3 regions of the Micromonospora sp. NPDC005172 genome follow, and region 3 is predicted to be linked to each of the others. Evidence: riboswitches for the same ligand, from Rfam matches in the RefSeq annotation. Region 3 holds a riboswitch; each other region holds the start of a gene.
The links. Region 3 has a riboswitch for S-adenosylmethionine ahead of thrC (threonine synthase). Riboswitches for the same ligand answer to the same signal wherever they lie in the genome.
Positions count from the first base shown of each region.

Region 1 (6,322 bases), on a different contig from region 3:
GGATTCCGAGGCGGCGTTGAACGTCTTCGAGTTCACCCTGCTGGAGAGGGTCGCCGGGCGGCACTATCAGGAGGCGGTGGCCGCCTACCTCCAGGCGTTGCGGCGCGAGGGCGACCTCCTGGCCCGCCCGCACAAGGTGCTCGACCGGCGTCGACGCAAGGCGCTGTCGCTCGCGTTCGGCGGACTGGACGACGAGGAGCTGCACCTCTGGGCGTCGGTCGCCTACCGCAACGCCATCCTGGAGCTGCTCGGTGATCTGAAGGCGTTCGCCGCACACCTGCGCCACCAGGCCGGCTGAGCGCCGCCGGCCACCTGGGCGACGGGCTCAGAGCACCTGGGCGAGGAAGCGACGCAGCCGGGGATGCTCGGCTCCCTCGAAGATCTGCTCCGGCGGGCCGGCCTCCAGCACGACACCCCGGTCCATGAAGGCGACGGTGTCGGCGACCTGCCGGGCGAAGCCCATCTCGTGCGTGACCACCACCATGGTCATCCCGGCGGCGGACAGGTCGGCCATCACCCCGAGGACCCCCTTGACCAGCTCCGGGTCGAGTGCCGAGGTGGCTTCGTCGAAGAGCATCACCTCGGGTCGCAGCGCCAACGCCCGGGCGATCGCCACCCGCTGCTGCTGACCACCGGAGAGCTGCGAGGGCCGGGCGTCGGCCTTACCGGCGAGCCCCACCAGCTCCAACTGCGCGCGGGCGACCTGGACAGCCTCGTCCTCGCCGAGTTTGCGGAGCCGACGCAGCGCCAATGTGACGTTGCGCAGCACGCTCATGTGCGGGAAGAGGTTGAACTGCTGGAACACCATGCCCACCCGCTGGCGCAGCGCGTCCGGGTCGTCGCGCAGCACGCTGCGCCCGTCCAGCAGGACGTCGCCCCGGTCCGGCTCGATCAGTCGGTTGAGCGTACGCAGCAGAGTGGACTTGCCCGAACCGGACGGGCCGATCACGCAGGCCGTCGCGCCGCGCGGCACGCTGAGGTCGACGCCGCGCAGCACGCGATTCGACCCGAAGGCCAGGTGGACGTCACGCGCGTCGACGCTGACCGAGGTGGTGGTCGCGGTGGTGGTCATCGCCGGTCTCCTTCCTGGATGCCAGTCAGCTCTGGGTCGTCCTCGTCCTCGTCGTCCGCGGGTGCGGTGGTGGGCCGGCCGTGGCGCAACCGCCGGTCGATCGCGTTGACGACGTGCGTCAGCGGGACGGTCAACGCCAGGTAGAACAGACCCGCCAGCAGCAGCGCGGACTCGTTGCCGGTGGTGGCCGCGTAGTCCTGCCCGATGCGGAACAACTCCCGCTGGCTGGCCACCAGACCGAGGAAGTACACCAGGCTGGAGTCCTTGATCAGCGCGATGAGCTGGTTGACCCAGGCGGGCAGCACCCGCCGGATGCCCTGCGGGATGATCACCAGCCGCATCGCGTCGGCCCAGGAGAAGCCGAGCGCCCGCGCGCCCTCCAACTGCGCTGCCTCCACCGACTGGATGCCGGAGCGGAAAATCTCCCCGATGTACGCGGCGGCGATCAGTGACAGCGCGAGGATGCCCAGCGGGTACGGTTCCGGTCCCCAGACCTGCATGCCCAGCGGGGCCAGCCCGACGCCGATCAGCAGGATCGTCGCCGCGGCCGGCAGCCCCCGGAACACGTCGGTGTAGACCCGCGCGGGCCAGCGCAGCCACCGACTACGGGAGATGCCGGCCACGGCCAGCAGCAGACCCAGCACCGTGCCGAGCAGGGCGGCGGAGACGGCCAGGATCAGGGTGTTGGGCAGCCCGACGGTCAGCATCTCGGGCAGCGCCTCGCGCATCGCGTCGGCGTCGAAGAACGTCTCCCACAGGGTGCTCAACGGATCCATCGTTCGCCTCTCCTACCGTCCCGCTCGCTCGTCACCGCTTGTCGCTCAGGACGCCGTCGAGGCGGACGGCTGCGCCGACCCGGACGGCGTGGCCGGGGCCGCCGCCTTGCCGCTGCCCGGGGTGAAGTCGGCCGGGATCGGTCGCCCCGGGTAGTACTGGGCCTGCAACCGGCTCCACGTGCCGTCGGCGATCACCTCGTCGAGGCCCTTGTTCAGCGCCTCGCGCAGCTTGTCGCCATCCTTGGCGACGGCGTACGCGGTCGGGGCGGGGCTGAGCTCCTTGGCCGCCACAGTGATCTTGCCGTTGCTGTCGGCGGCCGACTTCTCGCCGATCTCGGCCGGTGCGATCCAGGCGTCGGCGGTGCCCGCCTTGAGCTGGTTGATCGCGCCGTTGTAGTCCGGTACACGCACCGGGTCGAGCTGCTTGCCGGTGGCGTAGTCGTCCTGGACCGTGCCCTGCACCACCACGACCCGCTTGCCGGCGAGCTGGTCGAACCCGGTGATCGGTGAACCGGCCGGGACGTCCAGGCCGAAGTAGCCGAAGTCGTACCCGTTGCCGAAGTCGACGGTTTTCTTGCGCGCCTCGGTGATGGTGATCGAGGAGCTGCCGACGTCGAACTTGTGGTTGTTGACCTGGGACAGCAGCGCGGAGAAGTCGGTACCGACGAACTCGACCCGCAGGCCGAGCTTGCCGGCCACGGCGGTCAGCAGGTCGTTGTCGAAGCCGGTGAACTTACCGTCCTTGAGGTACACGTTGGGCGGCGCGTCGGTCAGCGTGCCGGCCCGCAGCACACCCGGCTGCGCCAGACCGTACGGGTTGCTGCCACCACTACCCGCCGCCGAGCCACCACCCCCACCCCCGCAGCCACTCAACCCACCAGCAACAAGAACCGCGCCAACAACAACAAATCGACCAAGAAAACGCACAGTCATCTCCAAAAGAACAGGTCGACCCCGTCGATCATGAAGTTGTTGCCCCGACACGCCGGTCGGACGGGCAACAACTTCATGATCGACGCGAGGGGTCGCGCGGATGGGTGGGTGCCCGGGAGGCGGGCGAGAGGGGAGGGGTTAGCGCTTCAGGCGGCGGTACACGCCGCGCTGCGCATTCGCATCAGGTCCACGTGCCGACGCCGGGTCAGGGCCGGCATGCGCCGGACGGCCGGTGGCGTGAGGCTGAGGATGTGCATGAGGTCTCCCGGGTCTTGGTGCTGACCTGGGTGCCAGGCCACGCTTGCACCGACGTCCTGCCGGTGCCTGGTCTTCACCCGGGGCACCCCACCGCGGAGGAGGGTTGCCGGCCAGCGAGCCGGGGCTTGTCGCTGGCGCTCATGACCTGCGCCGAGGCTAGCAGCAGCCACCGGTCGGTCGTCCAGCCGATATGACCACGCTCACCAGCCCTGGCCTGCGCCCGACGAGCAGGTCAACCTGCGTGCACGTGCGGCCGGCGCGTCTGGTCCGGCTCCTGGCGGCGCAGGATCTCCCGGGTGACCGAGGCGATCTCGCCCTGCCCGAACGCCAGGTAGCGCAGCACGTTGCGGGCCGGGCCGCCCTCGGTCCACTCGAAGTAGATGTGCGGGCGTCGCGCGCTGCGGTCGCGGATCTCCAGCAGCAGCGCGGCCAGCGCGTTGGGCACCGAGGAACTGGCCAGGCTGAGCACCGGGAAGCGGTCGTGCGCCACGCTGCCACGCACCAGCAATCCGGTCTCGAAGTCCGACGGATCGGTGACCCGGACCTCGACGAAGATCACGTCGCTGTCGTCGGGGAAGTCGTTGTCCGCCATGGTCTGGGCCAGCTTGTCGCGGTACTCCGTCAGGTCGCGGCGCTCCGGCTCGTGCGCGATCAGGCGGATGCGACGTCCGGCGCGCTCGTCGATCATGCCGGTCGCCACCTCGTCGAGCTCGACGTGGTCGACCCGCAGCTCGAACGCCCGCAGCACGCGTGACAGCGCCGACACCACGATCATCGCGCCGATGAAACAGGCGGCGATCTTCACACCGTCGGGACGCTGCACCACGTTCGCCACGGTGGTGTAGACGAACACCACGGCGATGACCCCGAACGCGACCGCGCGACCGCGCTGACGCCGCCGCCGCGCCGCGAGCGTCACGGCCGTCGCCGCCGAGGTGATCAACACCAGGACCCCGGTCGCGTACGCGCCGCCCTGCGCGTCGACGCTGGCGGAGAAGACGACCGTGATCAGGAACGCCACCCCGGTGAACACCAGCACCAGCGGCCGGACCGCGCGGGCCCACGTCGGCGCCATGCCGTAGCGGGGCAGATACCGGGGTACGAGGTTGAGCAGCCCGGCCATCGCGGACGCCCCCGCGAACCAGAGGATTCCGATGGTGGAGAGGTCGTAGACCGTGCCGAACACCCCTCCGAGGTGCTGGTGGGCCAGGTAGGCCAACGCCCGGCCGTTGGCGGCCCCGCCCGGCCGGAACGCCTCGGGCGGGATCAGCACGGTGGTAGTGACGCTGCTGGTGATCAGGAAGACGCTCATCGTCGCGGCGGCGGTGGTGAGCAACCGCCGCGCGCCCCGGATGCGGCCCAGCGGCCGATCCTCCGAGTCCTGGCGGTCCCCCCGGATGTGCGGCATCACCGCCACCCCGGTCTCGAAGCCGGACAGGCCCAGCGCCAGCTTCGGGAACACCAGCAGGGACAGCGCGACGACCATCAGCGGGTCGCCGTGCCCGGTGCGCAGCGCGGTGCTCCAGTCCCCGACCGCGCTGGGGTGGTTCACCACCCGCCACAGCGCGTCGGCGATCACCACCGCGTTCAGCGACAGGTAGACCGCGACGAGGACGACGGCGATCCCGATGGCCTCGCCGAACCCCTTGAGGAACACCGCGCCGAGCAGGGCCACGAGCAGCAGCGTGAGCACGACCTCGTGACCCTTGAGCCCGCCGGGCAGGAACGGGTTCTCGTCGATGTGGGCGGTCGCGTCGGCCGCGGACAGGGTGATGGTGATGATGAAGTCGGTGGCCGCGAAGCCCAGCAGCACCAGCACGAACAGCTTGCCCGGCCAGTAGCTGAGCAGGCGTACGAGCATCGCGATCGAGCCCTCACCGTGCGGGCTCTCCACCGCCACCCGACGGTAGACCGGCAGCGCGCCCAGCACGGTGACCAGCACCAGCACCAGCGTCGCCACCGGCGAGAGCGCCCCGGCCGCCAGCGCCGCGATGCCCGGCTGGTAGCCCAGCGTCGAGAAGTAGTCGACGCCGGTCAGGCACATCACCTTCCACCACGGGTGGTGCCGCTCCTCCCGTGGTCGCACGTGCAGGCCCTGCGGCACGGGCTGCTGCGACTCGTCGGCGAGCAGCCAGCGCCGTACCCGGTCGGTCCGCCGGCCGGCACGCCTGTCCACCTCCACCGGCGTCACCCCCGTCCCGCCCATGGTCACCGCGAGTATCCGCCGTCCGGTCGACGTCCGTCCGGCGGTGCGCGGAACCCGCCCGCCGCGAGTACCGGCCCCGGCGGCGCGCCGAGGGTTTCGGGCTGGGAGCACGGGGGAAGCAGCGCCCCCGTCCCCAACCCCGGGCCGGGCAGCGCCGGGAGGGGGCGGGCTCGTGGTCGGTGGCCGCCGCTTCCGCCGAGGCGACGGCTTCGGCCGCCAGCTCGACGAGCACGAGACCCGGGTCGGGGCCGTGACGCCGCCGCAACCGGGAAGCTCGTCCGCCGGAGGGCTGGTGGACAGCGCCGTCTACATCCGGGGACACCGGTACGCCTCGCCGGCCGGCCTCGCCGAGACGTACTCCTGTCTCCAGGCGCAGGACGACGCGATGGCCTGGATCGGGTTGTACCGGCCCGACATCGACCAGATCTCGTCGCTGGCGCGCGAGTTCCGCCTGCACGACCTGGCGGTGGAGGACGCGATCAACGCCCACCAGCGGCCCAAGCTGGAACGGTACGGACACACGCTCTTCGTGGTGCTGCGCGCCGCCCGCTACGACGACCTGCGGGAGGAGGTCGAGTTCTCCGAGCTGCACCTGTTCATCGGCCCCGGCTTCGTGGTCACGGTCCGGCACGGGGAGGCCCCCGACCTGGCCGCGGTACGACGCCGCATGGAAGCCGATTCCGCGATGCTCGCCCGAGGCCCCGAGGCGGTGCTGTACGCGATCCTGGATCAGGTCGTCGACGGGTACGCGCCGGTGGTCGCCGGGTTGGAGAACGACATCGACGAGATCGAGACCCAGGTCTTCGGGGGTGACCCGAACGCGAGCCGGCGCATCTACGGTCTCAGCCGGGAGGTCATCGAGTTCCAGCGGGCCGCCCGTCCGCTACTCGGCATCCTCGACGCGTTGGCGGCGGGAGCCGGCAACTACGGCACCGACGAGGAACTGCGCCGCTACCTGCGGGACGTCACCGACCACCTCACCCAGGTGGTGGAGCGGGTCGACGGGTTCCGGCACCTGCTGCAGAACATCCTCACCGTCAACGCGACACTTGTCTCGCAGCAGCAGAACGAGGAGAT
Region 1 covers NZ_JBEXIL010000050.1:35,568-41,889, forward strand. The annotation lists gene ABZV06_RS26350 (hypothetical protein) at 1-298, shown strand, start outside; gene ABZV06_RS26355 (amino acid ABC transporter ATP-binding protein) at 326-1,072, opposite strand; gene ABZV06_RS26360 (amino acid ABC transporter permease) at 1,069-1,848, opposite strand; gene ABZV06_RS26365 (ABC transporter substrate-binding protein) at 1,894-2,721, opposite strand; SAM riboswitch class IV at 3,074-3,185, opposite strand; gene ABZV06_RS26370 (amino acid transporter) at 3,272-5,221, opposite strand; gene corA (magnesium/cobalt transporter CorA) at 5,418-6,322, shown strand, end outside.
Region 1: linked by a shared signal. The riboswitch ahead of ABZV06_RS26365 (ABC transporter substrate-binding protein) and the one ahead of thrC (threonine synthase) in region 3 are both predicted to bind S-adenosylmethionine.

Region 2 (6,322 bases), on a different contig from region 3:
ACCCAGGCGACGCCCGCCGAGGTCCAGGGCTGAGGGCAGCCCGTCAGAGCACTTTGCCGGGATTGAGCAGGCCGGTCGGGTCCAGTGCCGACTTGATCGCCTGGTGGACCCGGACGCCGACCGGGCCGATCTCCTGCGCCAGCCAACCCCGCTTGAGCAGGCCCACCCCGTGCTCGCCCGTGCAGGTGCCGCCCAGGTCCAGGCCGAGCCGCATGATCTCGTCGAACGCCCGGCGACCCCGCTCCACGCTCGCCGGATCGGCCCGGTCCACGACGATGTTCGGGTGCATGTTGCCGTCCCCGGCGTGCCCCACCACGCCGATCGGCACGTCGCAGTCCGCCGCGATCCGGGCCACCCCGTCGAGCAGCGCGGCGAGCGCGCCCCGCGGCACCGCCACGTCGTCGATCACCAGACCGCCGCTGCCACCCGGGTGGGTCTCGGCGGCGAACTTCTCCATCGCCGGGTGGGCGAGCCGGCGGGCCTGCAACAACGCCGCTGCCTCCAGCGCATCGGTGGCCGCGTAGACCTCCTCGGCGCCGGCCGCCTCGCACACCTCGGCCAGCGCGGCCAGGTCGTCGGCCGCCCGGCCACCGGTGTCGGCGGCGGCCAGCAGCAGGGCCTGCGCGTCGGTTCGCAGACCCATCGGCTGGTACGCCTCGATCGCCCGCAGGTGCGTCTGGTCGAGCAGTTCCAGCAGGCTCGGCGTGAGACCCCGGGCGGCGATCTGGGCCACCGCCGTGCCGGCCGCCGCCGTGGAGCCGAAGACCGCCACCAGGGTCAGCGACTCGGCCGGGGCGGGCCGCAGCGCCACGGTCACCTCGGTGATCACGCCGAGGGTTCCCTCCGAGCCGACGAAGAGCCGGGTCAGGTCGTAGCCCGCGACCCCCTTGGCGGTACGCCGACCGGTGCGCAGCACCTCGCCGGAGGCGAGCACCACCTCCAGGCCGAGCACGTACTCGGTGGTCACGCCGTACTTCACGCAGCACATGCCGCCGGCGTTGGTGGCCACGTTGCCGCCGATGGTGGACGACTCCCAGGAGCCGGGGTCCGGCGGGTACCAGAGGCCCTGCTTGGCGACCGCCCCGGCAAGCGCGGCGTTGACGACGCCCGGCTGGACGACGGCGATCCGGCTCACCGGGTCGATCTCCCGGATCTCGTCCATCGCGACGGTGCTGAGCACCACCGAACCGTCCACCGCGTTCGCCGCGCCGGCCAGCCCGGTCCGCGCACCCTGGGGCACGACCGGTACGCCGTACCGTGCCGCCGCCCGGATCACCGCGACCACCTGCTCGGTGGTGCGGGGGCGGGTCACCACCAGGGGTACGCCGGCGGCGCACAGGTCGGCCTCGTCGCGCTGGTGCACGCGCAGCAGGTCCGGGTCGGTGAGCACGGCGTTCTCGCCCAGGGCGGCGCGCAGGTCGTCGAGGAGTCCGGTGGGGGCCATGCCGCCGAGGCTAGGTCGCCGGCCACCGATCATCAACGCGAGCTAGCCTCGGCGGCATGCTCTACCTGGACCGGCCGGCGTGGCCGGCGCGCGGTCGGCTGTGGTCGCACCTGATCAGCGACGTCTCCTACGCCGAGTTGCACGCCTTCGCGGAGGCGCTGGGCGCGCCCCGGCGCGGCTTCGACCGGGACCACTACGACATCCCTGCCGACCGGTTCGCGTCGGCGGTGTGGCTCGGTGCCCGGGTGGTGCCGAGCCGGGAGCTGGTCCGGTTGCTCCGCGACGCCGGTCTGCGTCGCCCGAAGCACCTCAGTGCGCCGTCGACCCGGTGAGAGTGGCCAGCTCCCGGCCCAGGTTGGCCCGGGCGGGCGCTTCCCACCGCGCGACGAGCGGCGGTAGCCGGAACAGCGTGGGTAGCTCCAGTAGCCCGGTGAGCACGGCGGCCCGTCCGCTCCGGAAGGCCGGCTCGGGCACGTGGGCGTACTCCCGTCGGATCGCCGCGGCATAGCGGTCGTAGGCGGCCGGCGGGCCGGCCAGCACGGCGAGGTCCGCGTCGCAGAGCAGGGCACCATCGGCGTCGTCCGGCGTGACCCGGTGCCCGGCGGTGAGCAGGACCAGCCGGCGGACCTCGGCGACGGCGGGCGCCGGCACCCCGAGCCCGGTGAGCAGACTCTCGGCCAGCGCCGCGCTGTCCCGTTCGTTGGCGTCGCCGGCGGCCCGTGGGTCGTAGACCGCGTCGTGGCACCAGGCCGCCAACCGGACCAGATCCGGCCGCCCGGCCAGCCCGGCGTGGCGGTCCACCACATCGAGGACGACGCCCAGGTGCGCGACGGTGTGGTAGTGCCGGTGCGGCTCCCCCCAGCGGGCGAGTAGCTGTTCACCGGCCCGGATGATGCGCTCGTCGGGTTTCGCACCGGCGGCGTGGGCCGCCGCCCGCCACCGGTCCAGCAGATCCGCCACCGCCCGAGTCTGCCGCATCCGCTCGCGCGGCACGCGCACGGGAGGATTCAGCGGCCCTGCCACGGGTAGTCGCGCCCATGGCGGCGGCCCGGGACAAGAGACCTCCGATGGTGCGGCGTGCCCCGCTGCGCGATGGACTGGTGGATGTCGACGGGGCGCGGATCGCGGAGGCCACCGAGCAGCTCCGGCACCGCGGCCGGGCCACCCTGCACGACCGGCTGCACCGGGTACGGATGGCCGGTGGGCTGGCCGTGCAGGCTGGTCTGGCCGCCGGCCTGGCGTACCTCGTCTCGCACAAGGTGCTCGGCAATCCGCAGCCGGTCTTCGCGCCGATCTCCGCCGTCGGCACGCTGGCCGCGTCGGTGGGCCAGCGCTTCCGCCGGACCGTGGAGCTGATCGTCGGTGTGGGCGTCGGGGTATTCGTCGGTGACCTGCTGATCTACTTCCTCGGCACCGGCGCGTGGCAGCTCGGCCTGGTGGTCACCGTGGCGATCCTGCTCACCATCTTCGCCGGCGCGAGCGTGGCCATCGTCATCCAGGCGGCGGCCACGGCGGTGCTGATCGTGACGCTGAGCCCGTCGACCCAGAACCTGGAGATCCCCCGCTTCGTCGACGCGTTCCTCGGCGGCGGGGTCGCCCTGCTGGTGACGGCTGTGCTGCTGCCGCTGAACCCGCTCCGAGTGATCAACCGGGCCGCCCGGCCGGCGCTGGACCTGCTCGCGGCGCAACTCGACGCCACCGCCGACGGATTGCGCGCGCGGGATCGCGCCGGCATCCAGCGGGCGCTGGAACGGCTGCGCAACAACAAGGACGAGCTGGCGACCCTGTCCGAGGCGATCGAGGGGGCGAAGGAGACGGCCACCCTGTCACCGGCCCGCTGGCACCGTCGCAGCGAACTCACCCACTACGCGGAGGCGGCCGACCCGATCGACCGCGCGATGCGCAACTCCGGCACGCTGATCCGCCGGTCCGTCACCCTGATCGAGGACGACGAGCCGGTGCCCGAGACCATGCCGGACGCGATCGGCCACCTCGCCGAGTCGGTCCGGCTGCTCAAGCACGAGTTCGCGGTGGGTGAGGAGCCGCAGCAGGCGCGGGAGCGGTCGCTGCGGGCCGTCAGCGAGGCCGGGCGGGCGTACGGCGCAGGGGTCGGCTTCTCCGGCAGCGTCGTGGTCGCCCAGATCCGTACCACGGCCAGTGACCTGCTGGTGGCCTCCGGGATCGAGCAGGAGGAGGCGAACCGCTGCATCCGGATCTCCTTCGGGGAACAGGAGCGGCCGGTCGGCGAACCGGCCGAGCCGGGCGAGGCGCCGAAACCACCCACCGCCCCGCCGGTCGGCTGAGCACGGGGCTCAGGCCAGCTCGGCGAGCGCCGCGAGCAGCCGGTCGACCTGGGCGGCGGTGCTGCCCAGACCGATGCTGGCGCGCAGCGCGGTCGCTGGAAGATCCCTTCGGCCGGTACGCGCGGCAGCCTCGCCGAGCAGCCGCCGGGCCAGCGGATGGGCACAGAACAACCCGTCGCGTACGCCGATCCGGTGCTCGGAGGCGAGCCGCGCGGCTACCGTCGCGGAGTCCTGACCGGCGACCACGAACGACACGATGCCGACCCGGGGCGCGTCCGCGTCGAAGGTCCGCAGCTCCACCACGTGCGGCAGGGCGGCGAGGCCGTCGCGCAGCCGAGCCAGCAACGCCTGCTCACGGGCGTGCAGCGCGACCCGGTCGGCGTCGGCCAGCGCCGCGCACACCGCCGCCAGCGCCACCGCGCCCAACAGGTTCGGGGTGCCGGCCTCGTGCCGGGCCGGGCCGGTCGCCCAGGTCACGTCATGGGTGGCCGGCCCGACGTTGCTGGTGGCACCGCCGCCGACGAGGTACGGCGGGGCGGCGTCCAGCCAGTCCGCCCGGCCGACGAGCACACCCGCGCCGAACGGGGCGTACAGCTTGTGGCCGGAGACGGCCAGGTAGTCCACGTCGAGCGCGTGCAGGTCGACCGGGGCGTGTGGGGCGAGCTGCGCGGCGTCGAGGACGATCCGGGCGCCGTGCCGGTGGGCCACCCGGGCCAGCTCGGCGACCGGCCACAGCTCACCCGTCACGTTGCTCGCCCCGGTGACCGCGACCAGCACCGGCAGCGTGGGGTTGCTGTCGCGGCGCAGCTCGGTCAGGGCGGCGGCGAGAGCGCGTACCGCCCCGGCCGGGTCGGCGGGCACCGGCAGGCGTACCGAGCCGCGCGGCCAGGGCAGCAGGTTCGCGTGGTGCTCACCGGCGAAGGTGACCACAGTCGTGCCAGCGGGCAACGACCGGGCCAACAGGTTGAGGGCGTCGGTGGTGTTCCGAGTGAAGATCACGTGGTCGTCGGCACGCGCGCCGAAGAAGTCGCCGACCGTCTGCCGGGCCCGCTCGTACGCCAGGGTGCAGCGCCGCGACAGCGCTCCCGCGCCCCGGTGCACGCTGGCGTACCAGGGGAGCAGTTCGGTGACCGCGTCGGCCGCGGCCCGCGCGCACGGCGCGGTGGCCGCGTAGTCGAGGTTGATCTCGCCGGGTACGCCGAGCACGTCGAGCGCCGCCGACGGCGCGGACGCGACGGCGGGCAGGCTGGGCAGCGAGGGTACGAGAGTGACGGACACGCCGGAACCTCCGGGGTCAGGGACCCCGGGTGTGCCTGTCGGGACGGGGTCCGCGCTTGCCCAGCACGCCGATCGGGCTGGGCCCGGTCATCACCCGGGGCACCCCACCGCGAACTCGACGAGGGTTGCCGGCCAGCAAGCCGGGGCTTGACGCTGGCGCTCGTGACCTGCCGGCAGCATAGCGGCTGTGGATGCGCCCGGACCAGCCGGCGGCGGATGGCTACGCTGACCGCATGGCCGACACCCCGCCCGGTGCACCCCTGCCGTCGCCGCCGCACACGCCCGCGGCCCCGCCCGCCGGCTCGTCACCCGGGATGCCGCCGCGCCGCTTCGGCTGGGTGCGGTTCCTGGTGCTGGCCGGGGTGGTGCTGCTCATCGCCGCGTGCGCGGTCTTCATGGTGTTCACCCTCGGCCAGTCGCTGGGCGTACAGGCGCTGCTGGTCGGGGTGGTCGCCGCGATCCTGCCGGTGCCGGTGCTCGTCGCCTGCTTCCTCTGGCTCGACCGTTACGAACCGGAACCCCTGAAATATCTGATCTTCTGCTTCGCCTGGGGCGCGTTCGTCTCCACGGCCGCCTCGCTGAACGTGAACGAGTTCGCCGCCGGACGCTTCGCGGACTGGGGACTGCCGGATGCGCTGACCGGCGTGCTGGTGGCACCGTTCATCGAGGAGCTGACCAAGGCCCTCGGCCCGATCCTGCTGCTGATCTTCCGCCGCCGGGAGTGGTCCGGGATCACCGACGGCCTGGTCTACTGCGGGCTCTCCGCAGTCGGCTTCGCCATGGTGGAGAACATCCTCTACCTGGGCGGATACGGCTACGCGGCCGGTGCCGACCGGTACGGTCCGGCGACCGGTACCCAGCAGGTGATCGCCATCTTCATCGTGCGGATCCTCCTCTTCGGGTTCGCCCATCCCCTCTTCACCTCGATGACCGGTGTCGGCCTCGGGGTGGCCTCCCGTACCGCCGACCGGCGTGTCCGGGTGCTGGCCCCGATCGCCGGCCTGCTGCTGGCGATGATGCTGCACGGGACGTGGAACCTGCTGCCGACGCTGACCCAGGCCACCGGCGAGGCAGTGATCATGCTGTACGGCTTCCTGGGCCTGATGGTGCCGGTGTTCTTCGGCGTGGTCGGGCTGGCCGTGTGGTTGCGCGCCTGGGAGGGACGGCTCACCGAGCGGACGCTGCCCGACTACGTACGCGCCGGCTGGTTGAGCCCGCCCGAGGTGGCCGCTCTGAGCAGCCTGGGTCGTCGGCACGCCGCCCGGAGCTGGGCGCGCCGCGTCGCCGGGGACGCCGG
Region 2 covers NZ_JBEXIL010000034.1:10,913-17,234, forward strand. The annotation lists gene ABZV06_RS22015 (hypothetical protein) at 1-33, shown strand, start outside; gene ABZV06_RS22020 (FAD-linked oxidase C-terminal domain-containing protein) at 44-1,444, opposite strand; gene ABZV06_RS22025 (DUF4031 domain-containing protein) at 1,501-1,776, shown strand; gene ABZV06_RS22030 (metal-dependent phosphohydrolase) at 1,754-2,404, opposite strand; gene ABZV06_RS22035 (FUSC family protein) at 2,512-3,747, shown strand; gene ABZV06_RS22040 (aminotransferase class V-fold PLP-dependent enzyme) at 3,757-5,025, opposite strand; SAM riboswitch class IV at 5,073-5,193, opposite strand; gene ABZV06_RS22045 (PrsW family intramembrane metalloprotease) at 5,217-6,322, shown strand, end outside.
Region 2: linked by a shared signal. The riboswitch ahead of ABZV06_RS22040 (aminotransferase class V-fold PLP-dependent enzyme) and the one ahead of thrC (threonine synthase) in region 3 are both predicted to bind S-adenosylmethionine.

Region 3 (6,322 bases):
ACGGCCGGCAGCATGCCATCGTTGAGAGCCTCGGTGAAGTCTTCGCCGGCAAGATCACCGGCGGACAGGAAATTCGCGGCAAACAACTCGGCCTCGACGGGATCGTCCGTCTTGATCAGGTGTGCACCCTCGCCGACCAGGTCGACGATGAAGCTCTGCGGGTCGACGTCGGCGCCCGAACACGCCGGGCAGTCGCACTGTTCGACGTCGGTGAGCTGGGCACGACGAACAACCTGCTGCCCGGACCGGCTGGGCTTGGCGCGCTTACGGCGGCGACTCTCGGGGCTCATCCGAGCATGTTTCCACGACCGCCCGGGTGGCTTCACACAACTCGCCGGGGTGGTCGGCGCGCAGCGCACAGCGGGCACCGCCGGGTAGGCGGTTGTCGCACCAGACGCGGGTACGCAGGAACTGCCGGTCCTCCTCGCTGAGCGTCGTCTCGCCGAAGTCGATGGCGAGCACATGACCGAGGGAGTGGCGCAGCGCCATGGCCAGCGCCGCAGCGTCGTCGATCCGGTGCAGGGTGGTCGGCAGGTGAATGATCCAGTGCGGTTCGGTCATCGGGACCACCGGTTGTTTGGTGCGGTCGAGACGGCGCGGACGAGCTGGGGAAGCAGTAGCCGGATGGGCTGGTAGATCACAGTGGACCGCCTTCCGTTCGATGCTGGTTGCGGGCGGCGCCGGGGCGGGCGGGGTCGGCCGGCACGCCCGCGCGTGACGTACCGGCCGGAGCTCAGCACCCACCCCGGGCCCTTTCCTTCCCACGCAGGTCCGCGGGCAGGTTCAGGTGGTGGCGGGTTCCGCGCCGGACAACCCGCCGGTGTACGACGTGAGCGCGGCGACCGCCGCGGAAAGGCTCTCGGTCATCAGCCCGAGCTGGTCGGCAGCCCGGTGCCACTGCCCGGCCGCGGTCTCGGTCGCCGGGTCGTTGGTCGAGTCGTGCTGGTCGGTGTCGAGGAGCTGCCGCCCAGCAGTGGTGATCCGGGCCGGGAGCGCGCCGATCCGGTTGGCCGCACCGGCCAACTGGTCTCGGACGGTGTCCAGCACCTCGACCAGAGCGCCGATGGTGGCCCGACCCTGATGGCCGGCGTCGGTGCGGAGCAGGTGGACGCCGTCACTGAGCTGCCGTTCCGCGTCACCGGCCAGGTCGAGCGCATCCTCGCCGCTGCGCCGCGCCAGCCGGATCGCCGGATGGGCGCAACCCGCCCCGGTCCGTTCCAGCAGCACAGCGGCGGCGGCGACGGCGAGGTACGTCTCGCGCAGCTCCGCCGTCACCTGCTCCACGGACCAGATCGCGCTCGCCGCCGGCACTTCCGTCTCGGTCTCCGACACGGTCACGGGTGGACTCCTCTCGTGGGGTTACGGGGGATGCCGGGGCAGCGCCACAACCAGCCCAGCTCGGGTCCTGGACCACCTTTGAGCGCTGCCCCGGCTTCAAACCGGGCAAAGCCCGGAGGGTGAACCAACCCTGGTGCCAACCCGGACGGCTCACCTTCATGCTATTGCACCTAGTGACATAGGTCAACCAAGTTGTTGAGGCGCGAACTCGTGTCGTGATCAGATGGGATTGCCAACCCGGAAGGAACACCGATGCCCGCAATCCCTTTGAGCTATGCAGACATCGCGGCTGACATCGCCGCCCGGATCAGGAGCGGGGAGTACGGGCCAGGTACCAAGATTCCGTCATACGCGCAGCTCAGTGACCTGTACTCGGTGTCGGTATCCACTGCGGCTCGCTCGGTGGCACTCTTACGCGATCGGGGTGTCGTTGTTGGCGCTCCGGGGCGGGGAGTGTTCGTTCCCGAGCCAGACTCTGACGAGGCCGACGGCTAAATAATGCGTAGGTCGGTAGCCGCTTGCCCCACATTCGGGGCAGCTCGACAGGGTGTGCGGGCACCACGCCAGCCGGTACGTTGAGGGTTCGGGAGCGCTCCCAATGCGCGAGAGTCACTGGGGTGTCGGTCAAATCAGGGCAAAGTCGCAATTACAGCATTGCGCCTCAGGTTCTCCCGCCGGGGATTTTCCCACTAGCAAAGAACTTATTAACATCGATGCCTTGAGGCCCCACCATGGAAGAGATCTGTTCCCTTCGATGGAGGTCTCCATGAACGTCTCTCGGCTCGGCGGGCCGATCCTGTCCCTGTTCCGCATCGTGATCGGCCTGCTGTTCACGCTGCACGGCCTCTCGTCGGTCTTCGGGTTGTTCGGCGGCAACCCGATGACCGGCAAGGCGGTACCGCTCGGCACCTGGCCGGGCTGGTGGGCCGCCCTGATCCAGCTCATCTGCGGCGCGCTGGTGCTGGTCGGACTCTTCGCCCGACCAGCCGCGCTTCTCGCGTCCGGCTCGATGGCGTACGCCTACTTCGTCGTGCACCAGCCGGACGGCCTGCTGCCGCTGTACAACGGCGGTGAGCAGGCGGCCCTCTTCTGCTGGTCGTTCCTGCTGGTCGCGGCGCTCGGGTCGGGCCCGTGGGCGCTCGACGCGCTGCTCTTCAAGCGGCGCGTCCAGGTGCCGTCGATGGCCGAGCCCAGCCCGGTGAACGCCTGACCGCACGCTCACTGCGCGTCGCCGGAGCCTAGGCGAATCGGCTCCGGCGACGCGCGCGTGGGTGCAGGGGTCAGGCCGTCGGTCGGGATGTGAGGACCGCGTCCAGGAGGCCGGGGTAGAGCGTGTCCACCTCGTCGCGGCGCAGTCGGACCAGGCGGCTCGTGCCGGCGGCCCGGGTGCGGGTCAGGCCGGCCTCGCGCAGCACCTTGAGGTGGTGGCTGCGGGTCGCCTTGGAGACGCCGAAGTCGAAGCTGCCGCAGGCGGCCTCACCGCCGTCGGCGAGCGCCCGGACGATCTGCAACCGCACGTCGTCGGCGAGTGCGGCCAGCACGGCGGTGACCGGTACGGCGGTCAGGTCGGGTTCGTGCAGCTCCATGTGACCAGTCTAACCCTTGTTCGACAACGATCGAACAACACCCTATGGTCGGTGTCGTTGGTTCGAAGATACTCGAACAGGAGCTGACGATGCGATCCCGCGCCGCCGCCTACCCATTGCTCGCCGCGCTCGCCTGGGGTGCGATGTTCCCGATCCTGGCCACCGCGCTGACCACTGTCGACCCGCTCAACCTGACCACCGCCCGCTATCTGTTCGCCGCCGTCATCCTGGTCGGCATCCTGCTGCTCCGCGAGGGGTCGGCCGCGCTGCGGCTCGGCGGTCGGGGAGCCGAGGTAATGGTGCTGGGCGTCGTCGGCTTCGCCGGTTTCAACCTGCTCACCAACCTGGCTCTCGAACACGCCGCCCCGCAGCAGGTCTCCCTCTTCGTGGCGACCACCCCGATCATCACCCAACTGGTGCGGTGGGCCCGGGACGGCGTACGACCGAAGCCCTTCCTGCTGGCCCTCTCCCTGGTGGCGCTCCTCGGAGTCGGCCTGGTGATCACCCGCGGGAGCCTGGCCGGGCTCGGCCAGTTCGGTCTCGGCGGCCTCATGATGATCGGCGCGGTGCTCGGCTGGGCCATCTACACCCACGGCGCGACCCGGTTCGGCGCCTGGTCGCCGCTGCGTTTCACCACGCTGACCGCGCTCGCCGGCACGGCCGCCATGCTGGCCGCGAGCATCGGCGCCGACGCCGTCGGGTGGCAGCACGCGCCGGCGGCCGCGGACCTCGTGGCGATCACCCCGCAACTGGCGTACGCCGTGCTCGTCGCCGCAGTCGTCGCGGTGCTGGCCTGGAACACCGGTGTGCAGCGGCTGGGCGCCGCCAACGCGGCCCTGTTCATGAACCTGGTCCCGGTGACCACCTTCGTCGTGCAGATCGCCCGTGGCTACCGTCCGGAGACGGTCGAGCTGGTCGGGGCGGCGATCACCATCGCCGCGCTGGTCGCCGCGAACCTCGCCGCGCGGACCCGTCCCCGGCCCTCGCCGCCGCCCCGGCCGACGGCGGTCACCGACCCCGGCGCGGTGGTCGACCCAGTGGCGGTGGCGCACCGCTGACCCACTGGCTGGGATGCCCGGTGGAGGCGCCGGGCAACGTTGCCTAGACTCGACGGCACAACTGCATACCTCATCCAGAGGGGCTGAGGGATACGGCCCGACGACGCCCCGGCAACCACCCCGCGCGCTCACCGCTGAGCGACCCGCGGGGCAGGTGCCAATTCCGTCCCCGCCGCACCGTGCGATGCGGGGAAAGATGAGAGGACCCTCGACATGACGTCGACGCTCGCCGCCTCCGGCATCGACACCTCCGCCAGCCCCGCCCGTGCCCTCGTCTGCCGCGCCTGTTCGGCCCGCTACCCGCTCGCCGCCCAGCACGCCTGCTACGAGTGTTTCGGCCCGCTGGAAGTCGACTACGACACCGCCGCGCTGGCCACCGTGACCCGCGAGCAGATCGAGGCCGGGCCGGACAACATCTGGCGGTACGCCGCGCTGCTGCCCGCCGGGCAGGACCCGGCCACCCGGGTCACCCTCGACCCGGGGCTGACCCCGCTGGTGGCGGCCCCGCACCTCGCCGCCGAGTTGGGCATCACCGCGCCGCTCTGGGTCAAGGACGACAGCGCCAACCCGACCCACTCGTTCAAGGACCGGGTCGTCTCGGTGGCGTTGACCGCCGCCAAGGCGCTCGGGTTCACCCGGTTCGCCTGCGCGTCCACCGGCAACCTGGCCAACTCGGTGGCCGCGCACGCCGCCCGCGCCGGCGTGCCCTCGATCGTCTTCATCCCCTCCGACCTGGAGCAGGGCAAGGTCATCACCACCGCCGTGTACGGCGGCGAACTGGTCGCCATCGACGGCTCCTACGACGACGTCAACCGGCTCTGCGGTGAGCTGGTGGAGACCGACGAGTTCGAGGACACGGCCTTCGTCAACGTGAACGTCCGCCCGTACTACGCGGAGGGTTCCAAGACCCTCGGCTACGAGGTGGCCGAGCAGCTGGGCTGGCGGATTCCCGCCCAGGTGGTGATCCCGATGGCCAGCGGCGAACTGCTCACCAAGATTGACAAGGCGTTCTCCGAGCTGGTCGAGATCGGCCTGGTCGACGCGCCGGCCGGCGGCTGGAAGGTCTTCGGCGCGCAGTCGGCCGGCTGCAACCCGATCGCCACGGCCCTGCACGCCGACACGGACACGATCATCCCGGTCAAGCCCACCGGCATCGCCAAGTCGCTCAACATCGGTGACCCGGCCGCCGGCCTCTACGCACTGGAGGCGGTGCGTCGCACCGGTGGCTGGATGGAGTACGCCGACGACGACGAGATCCGCGCCGGCATCCGCGACCTGGCCCGTACCACCGGGGTCTTCGCCGAGACGGCGGGCGGCGTGACCGCGGCAGTGTTGCGCAAGCTGGTCGAGTCCGGCCGGCTCGACCCGACGGCGGAGACGGTCGTCTTCAACACCGGCGAGGGTCTGAAGACCATCGACGCCGTGGCCGCACAGGTCGGGCCGACCCACCACATCAAGCCGTCCCTGCGTGCCGCCCGGGACGCGGGGCTTCTGGGCTGAATCCGCCCGGTGACTGGGTTTTCGCTGTGAGTGTGGAAAACCCGCCGCTCAGGACTTGACGGCAGGAACCGGACGGCGCAAGATGCTCCGTGCGGGAGGGCATTTCGCCGAAGACTTTTGAAGTTCTTGCGACCCAACGCCGGAGGCGTTGTGCGAATGCCCCTCCCGACCACGTCCGACAGGGCCAGCGAATAATCGCTGGCCCTGTCGCTTTTGCGGCTGTCAGGCTCACCGGCATGAGCATCACGATCGTGCCGTTCGACGGCACCGACCGGGCCGCGGTCGACGAGGCGTACCGGATCGGAGCGGCGGCCACCGAGGCCGACCTGCCCGACTTCCCACCGTCCTGCCGGCAACGCTTCGACGGGTTCTTCCACGCCCCGATGCCCGGCACCCGCTCGCTCTGGGCGCTGGCCCGCCTGGACGGTACGCCCGCCGGTTACCTCCAGCTCGACCTGCCGCAGCTCGACAACACCGACAACGCCACCGCCGAGCTGAAGGTCCATCCGGACCTGCGGCGTCGTGGTGTCGGCCGGGCCCTGCACGAGTACGGGGTACGCCTGCTGCGCCAGCACGACCGCAAACGGGTGACGGCGATGACGGTCTCCGCGCTGCCCGGCGGTCCGGCCCGACCGGTGGCGGGTCACGCGTTCGCCGCCGCGATGGGCGCGCACTCCGCGCTGGCCGAGGTGCGTCGCCGGCTGACCATCGCCGACATCGACCGGCTCGCGCTGCGGGCGGCCCTGGCCGACGCGCAGCCCCACGCCGAGGGCTACCGGTCCGTCTCCTGGCAGGGCACCACCCCACCCGAGTACGTCGCGGACGTCGCCTACCTGGACG
Region 3 covers NZ_JBEXIL010000020.1:2,314-8,635, reverse strand. The annotation lists gene ABZV06_RS16155 (plasmid pRiA4b ORF-3 family protein) at 1-290, opposite strand, end outside; gene ABZV06_RS16150 (hypothetical protein) at 265-561, opposite strand; gene ABZV06_RS16145 (hypothetical protein) at 784-1,338, opposite strand; gene ABZV06_RS16140 (GntR family transcriptional regulator) at 1,591-1,833, shown strand; gene ABZV06_RS16135 (DoxX family protein) at 2,105-2,548, shown strand; gene ABZV06_RS16130 (metalloregulator ArsR/SmtB family transcription factor) at 2,619-2,924, opposite strand; gene ABZV06_RS16125 (DMT family transporter) at 3,014-3,982, shown strand; SAM riboswitch class I at 4,050-4,185, shown strand; gene thrC (threonine synthase) at 4,196-5,482, shown strand; gene ABZV06_RS16115 (GNAT family N-acetyltransferase) at 5,719-6,322, shown strand, end outside.